Regions from separate parts of the Ectobacillus sp. OTK genome, predicted to be linked through region 3. Evidence: riboswitches for the same ligand, from Rfam matches in the RefSeq annotation. Region 3 holds a riboswitch; each other region holds the start of a gene.
The links. A riboswitch is a leader RNA that binds a small molecule or an ion and turns the genes downstream of it on or off. The one in region 3 is predicted to bind lysine.
Positions count from the first base shown of each region.

Region 1: linked by a shared signal. The riboswitch ahead of AC6HZ4_RS03885 (amino acid permease) and the one ahead of lysA (diaminopimelate decarboxylase) in region 3 are both predicted to bind lysine.
Region 2: linked by a shared signal. The riboswitch ahead of AC6HZ4_RS21405 (amino acid permease) and the one ahead of lysA (diaminopimelate decarboxylase) in region 3 are both predicted to bind lysine.

Region 1 is NZ_AP048547.1:769,293-771,570, reverse strand. Features, by position in the region: gene AC6HZ4_RS03885 (amino acid permease) at 1-1,181, opposite strand, end outside; lysine riboswitch at 1,314-1,491, opposite strand; partial or broken gene AC6HZ4_RS03880 (catalase) at 1,888-2,061, shown strand; gene AC6HZ4_RS03875 (alpha/beta hydrolase family protein) at 2,244-2,278, shown strand, end outside.
Region 2 is NZ_AP048547.1:4,308,562-4,310,839, reverse strand. Features, by position in the region: gene AC6HZ4_RS21405 (amino acid permease) at 1-1,161, opposite strand, end outside; lysine riboswitch at 1,261-1,450, opposite strand; gene sigK (RNA polymerase sporulation sigma factor SigK) at 1,692-2,278, shown strand, end outside.
Region 3 is NZ_AP048547.1:2,245,888-2,248,165, forward strand. Features, by position in the region: gene AC6HZ4_RS10905 (DUF3888 domain-containing protein) at 5-400, shown strand; lysine riboswitch at 559-739, shown strand; gene lysA (diaminopimelate decarboxylase) at 943-2,259, shown strand.

The DNA of each region.
Region 1 (2,278 bases), 1.5 Mb from region 3:
GAGATGAAATATGGTATTAAGTACGAAAGCGTCGCAACAACAATGACAAAATCAAACGCTGCAGAAATAGAGTTGGAAACTGTTGAGAAAATAAACAGCTGTCCAAGCAAGTTGGTCACAACAAGGGAAAATGCCGGAGTCCCATTTTTATTTTCTTTTAAAAATGCTGAGATAAACATCCCCTGCTTCGCAGCCTGATACGGCACCTCAGCGCTTAGCATCACCCAGCCAATAGTAGAACCGATTAAGCTGATAAGCCCTACTCCAGCCAGCACTTTGCCGCCGATTGGACCAAGCACAGTCGAAATCGCATCAATCAGCGGTTTATCAGAATGAATCAATGTCTCTTGATCCAGCATCCCCATGACAAGTGTACTAATACCGATATAAATTGCAAGTGCGATAAACAAACCAAGCGTAGTCGCGCGTTTCACATCGACTTGCTTCTTTGCTCTAGATGCAAATACTACTGCTGACTCAACACCGATAAATGCCCAAAGCGTTGCAACTGCCGCATTATTAATTTGTCCAAATAATCCGATCGCATTGCCTGCCTCATCCGTCTTATCAGCTACGAACGGCAGCATATTCGTTTTCTCGAATGCGAACAAACCAACGATAATAAACAGCGCAAATCCAACCACCTTTGCAGCTGTTGCCAAAAAGTTAAGTTTACCGGCATTTTCTAAACCGCGTAAAATAATAAAATGGGTTGCCCACAATAACAACGTACATACTAGGAATGTTAATGCGTTTCCTAGCTTCAACGTAAAGGAACCGGCTGTGAACAGTTCCGCTTCACTTGTAAGTACAGGGAAAAATGTAGACAAATACCCAGCAAATGTCGTAATAATTGCAATATTACCAGCCAGGTTTCCAATCCAATATCCCCAAGAAGCCATAAAGCCGGATAAAAGTGATGCCTTTGAGCCTAGCTTAAACAATTCCTTAGCGTAAATTTGCGGGCCGCCATTTAGGTTCGGCTTGCGAATCGCCAAGTTTCCGAATACTAAAGCCGTCATGAGTACACCAACTCCCGTTAAAACCCAAGCACCCATTACCCCAGCCGGGCTGGCAGCTTCTGATAAGGAACGAGGCAGCATAAAAATACCGGATCCAACCATATTCCCCACAACAAGGGATGTCAAAATCCATAAGCCAAGCTTATTGCCTTTACTCATTTATTTTTCCCCTCTCAATGTATCCTCTCGCTCAAAAGTAGATAGTTATCTGCTTTTTGCCATTGCATATTTTATATAAGCACAAAAAACACACCTTCTGACGGGTGTGAAGACAAACTTATCCGCATCAGACAAAAAGATAGTTCATCATAGCAACTCCTATGACAGTTCTGCACCTATTCGGATACAGCCCCAGCTGCTTCGGCCGGAGAACCGCAGCGCTTCGGCAGTGCTTCCTTTCCATCGCATTCATTAAGCTCTCCGGCTCTCCCGCTATGTACTCTTAAGCACCGCAACCTCTACCTCATCTTGAGCTGATGAGGAAGTATTATTTTATTATACTAATCTAGCATACACAGGGAATATCCATGCGTCAACATGAAATATTATTCCAAGTCATAAGTGCCATATATTTAGATTGTTCAACAGAACTGAAAATTCAGAAAAAACAATAAATTTTTCTTCTAAATTAAATAACTTCGCTCATTTTACCATAAAATTAACAAACTGAATTCTTATATAAAAACAAATAGTCTAGACATTTTATTATTTTAACTAACATACACACAGACTTTATCCCCTCTCAATAAAATTATATCAAAAAAATAAACGTGCGATTAAAATTACTAAAAATTGTATAACCCCCTCCTCCATGAATAAAATATCCATGTGTAATTTATAAACCTTTGGAGAAGGCGGTCTTATCATGAATCATGATCACTCAAACGAAGAAGTGCTAGGCACCTCTGTTAACGGAGTCGGAAGCTCCTCAGATTCTCGTATGGGAGAAAGTGAAACAGAAATGACACTAACAAATCGGCAAGGCCATCCCATTACGGACAATCAAAATGTTCGTACAGTTGGGAATCGAGGGCCGACAGGATCATACAAGCTATGCAGCATCTGATCAAGCTGTTGATAAATCTAAACAAATGGGTCACGAAGCAGATCCATATTAAGAACTGGGCCGTAGGTTTTCTTACGGCTCTTTTTTCTTATCCTTGCTATCGCTTCTTTTTCAAGCTATAGTACTTACAAAACAAGCATTAGAAGGAGCTCGACATGATTTACCATACTACATATATATCAGATGCATA
Region 2 (2,278 bases), 2.1 Mb from region 3:
CCAGGCGATAAACCCAGACATGCCCGATGCGTTTAAAAGCCAGCTATACACAACGCCATCCCCAAATAAAGAAGCAAAAAATGCAAGAGCGCCAACTGCAGAAGTGACAATTAACGCGTTAACCGGTATACCGCGCTTGTCCAGCTTAGCAAGAAACTTCGGTGCTTTGCCTTCACGTGCTAAGTCCCAAAGCATTCGTGTTGAAGCGTACATTCCGGAGTTTCCTGCTGATAACACTGCAGTCAAAATAATTGCGTTCATGACGGATGCAGCAAAGGCAATTCCAACTTTATCAAACACGAGCGTGAATGGGCTGACTGAAATATCACCGTTGGCTAAATTCTCATTTGTATAAGGAATTAAGAGAGAGATTACGAGAATGGCCAGAACATAGAATAAAAGAATACGCCAAAATACTTGTCGAACCGCACGAGGAATATTGCGGCGCGGATCCTCTGTTTCGCCGGCTGCTACGCCTAAAAGCTCTGTCCCCTGAAAGGAGAATCCAGCAGCCATGAACACACCGAGCATTGTCATAAATCCGCCATGAAATGGAGCGTCGCCGATTGTAAAATTCTTAAAACCGACTGCTTTTCCGCCAATAATTCCAAAAATCATAAGAAACCCTGCGATTAAAAAGATAATAACAGTAACAACTTTAATTAAAGAAAACCAGTACTCTGCTTCTCCGAATCCTTTGACGGATAAATAGTTGAGGCCAAACATAACGAGTAGAAAAAGAGCACTCCATAAGAGAGAAGAGCTTTCCGGGAACCAAAACTTCATAATCATCGTGACAGCGGATAATTCAGCTGCAATTGTAATGGCCCAGTTATACCAATAATTCCAGCCAAGTGCAAATCCTAATGCAGGATCAACAAATTTCGTTGCATATGTGCTGAATGATCCGGCCACAGGCATGAATGTTGCCATTTCTGCCAAGCTGGTCATAAGGAAGTACACCATAATCCCGATAGCGAGGTAAGAAACAAGGGTTCCGCCTGGCCCGGCTGTGTGAATAGCACCGCCGCTTGCTAAAAATAAACCTGTACCAATCGTTCCGCCGAGTGAAATCATTGTTAAATGCCGTGATTTTAATCCGCGCTTTAACTCAGTTTCTGCTGGTATGACGGATGATACTGTTTTTGTTGTACGTTTCATACAAATACTCCTATTCATTCGTGATAGTGGAAGGAGCGGGGAAATAGAAAAAGCCGTCGAAGGATTGACGGCTGTTATATACTGCCCACATCATGCCTTCCGTAAGATAGCGCATCACGTTTGCCGGATTTCGCAAACGTGACAGTTCTGTCCCTGTTCGGAAACAGCCCCAGCTCATGCCCCCAGAGAGAAACACAAACTTCGGCGACTTTTCCTTTCTAACGGAGTCTATGATGTTCTCTGCATCTCATCCGTCCTACTCATAAAAGCCGCGACCTCTACCTCATCGGATTGATGAGGATTTCATATCTATGAAATTTTTAAAGACGAAATAAATTATACAAAGAACGGAAAGAAGTTGCAATAGTTTTATTAATATAGTAAGTGTCCGCAGCTTCAGTGTTTTGTAATCCACACGATATCTTCAGCCGGACTTTCTCCACTTCCTTAAAATCCCCTAGGACAAACAAGGACACCCCCGCTGCCGCATACATATAATAACGAACACCACTTTTCGCGGAGGTGAAGGGATGGGTTTACTCGCAGCAATCGGTTATATGATTAAGGAGCTCTTATTGTTTGTCTCGTACGTAAAAAACAACGCGTTTCCGCAGCCGCTTTCGCCTGACGATGAAAAAAGATACTTGGAATTAATGGAGCAGGGTGACGCGAATGCGCGCAATCTCCTCATTGAACATAACCTGCGGCTTGTGGCACACATCGTAAAGAAGTTTGAAAACACTGGGGAAGATGCAGAGGATTTAATCTCGATTGGAACGATTGGTTTAATTAAAGCGATCGAAAGCTTTTCGCAGGGAAAGGGGACGAAGCTGGCAACGTATGCGGCTCGTTGTATCGAAAATGAGATTCTGATGCACCTGCGGGCGTTAAAGAAAACAAAGAAGGATGTATCGCTTCATGATCCGATTGGTCAAGACAAAGAAGGGAATGAAATTTCTTTGATTGATATTTTGAAATCGGAATCTGAGGATGTGATTGATACGATTCAGCTCAGCATGGAGCTTGAGAAAATTAGGGAGTATATTGATGTGCTGGATGAACGCGAAAAAGAGGTCGTCGTCAATCGATTCGGTCTTGGGATGGAGAAGGAAAAGAC
Region 3 (2,278 bases):
GACAATGAATAAACGAATATGTGTTGCAATCTTATGCTTTTTCTTATATAGCAGTTCGGCAGCATCGGCAAATGCCCCATCACTTCCTATGCTTGAGGATGCTTTTTATTCTGTGCTATTTCCACAAATCAATGAGGAGATTCAAAAGCATTATGGAGTGCAAAAGAAGTATGACTGTCCGAAAATTGCAGAGATGAAGAAGCTTTACAGTGGTACGTACTTATTTCGATCTTCTATTGAGGTGATTACGTATGAACAGAAGCCATATGGAAAACCGGAGCCTCCTTTTGAGAAGGTAACGATTACGTTTGATAATGAGCAAGGGGACTGGGAAGTGAAAAACACGAATGTAAAGCGCTTGCCTGATAACACAAAGCTAGCATGTCGAAAGCCAGTGTAAGAAAGAGAGAGACTTTTGTGCCTGCTTCTAGGAAGAATGCATAATATTTCATTTTTCTACATAAATGTGAATGGAATATTGAAAAAATATTTGACAATGTGCATTTTCCTCTGCTATCTTTAATATCATCAAAAATAAATACAACAGCCTCATCTGTTCTCGCAAATAGAGGCTGCAGAAATCAAGAGTAGGCTGTGCGAAATCGTGCAGGATTAAAGAACACAGCACGAAAGGGATAACTGCCGAAGCGGCAAAACAGCTGCCATGTTTTGCTGCTGGGTCTGCACTGAATAAGTGTAGAACTGTCACAAGTTCATCTTGTGGGGAGCTATTAGAGATGCTGATGCGGTTTCTTATATGAAAATATGTAGGATGCATAGTTTAAGTTGTCATTTTCTGTAAGAAGCGCGTGTGAACATAGAAGTTCGGCGCGTTTTTTGTTTATACAAATGAAACGGATCGTGTTCTTAGCTTCACTGTTTCCTTTTTCTTTGGAGAAATGGATATGGGTTGCAGAACGTATAGATAAGGGGGAAATTTAGATGTATTTGCACGGCACAAGCAGAATTAACGACAAAGGACATTTAGAAATCGGAGGCTGTGACACGACGGAATTGGCAAAAACATACGGCACACCGCTTTATGTATATGATGAAGCATTAATTCGGGAAAAATGTCGTGCTTATAACCGTGCGTTTCAGGAAAGCGGCTTTTCCTATCAAGTAGCATACGCAAGCAAGGCGTTTTTGTGCATGGAAATGAGCCGTTTAGCTGCAGAGGAAAATATGTCTTTAGATGTTGTATCTGGAGGAGAATTGTATACGGCGCTGCAAGCAGGCTTTCCTGCAGAACGCATTCATTTTCACGGTAACAATAAGACAGAAGAAGAGCTGGTAATGGCACTTGAAGCAAATATTGGCTGCTTCGTTGTAGATAACTTCTTTGAGCTGGAGGTTCTGCATGATTTAGCAAAAGACCGTGAGCAAAAGGTGAATATTTTGCTTCGTGTAACGCCTGGTGTTGAGGCACATACGCATGAATATATTACGACAGGCCAGGATGATTCAAAATTTGGCTTTGGCGTTTCTAGCGGGCAGGCGCTGCAGGCGGTAAAGCATGCGGTATCGAAGCCGTACTACAATGTACTTGGAATCCATTCTCATATCGGTTCTCAAATTTTTGAAACAGATGGATTTGTTCGTGCTGTTGAAGTATTAGCAGCCTTTGTAGACGATGTTCGTTCTGAAACAGGACATACAATGCCAATTTTAAATCTTGGCGGCGGCTTTGGCATTCGCTATACAGAAGGTGACACACCTCTTCCAGCTGTACAATATATTAAAGAGATGACGGATGCGGTGCGCGAGCAGTTTACGAAGCGCAATTATCCTCTGCCGGAAATTTGGATTGAGCCGGGTCGCAGCATTGTCGGTGATGCTGGCACAACTCTGTATACAATCGGTTCCATTAAGGACATCCCAGGCATTCGCAAATACGTGGCCGTGGATGGGGGAATGACAGATAACATTCGCCCTGCATTGTACGGTGCGAAGTATGAGGCAATTTTGGCAAATCGAGCGAATGAAGAGCCAGAGGAAGTTGTATCGATTGCCGGGAAGTGCTGTGAGAGCGGCGATATGCTGCTTTGGGATATAAAGCTTCCAGAAGCGGCATCACGTGATTTACTTGCGATTTCCTGCACAGGGGCGTACGGATATTCGATGGCAAATAACTATAACCGCATCGCGCGCCCTGCTGTTGTATTTGTAAAGGATGGTAAAGCGCAGGTTGTTGTAGAGCGGGAAACATTAGAAGATCTTGTGCAAAAGGATCGTATTCGTGCAAGCGAGCTTGTATGAAAGCAAGATGAGAATAACT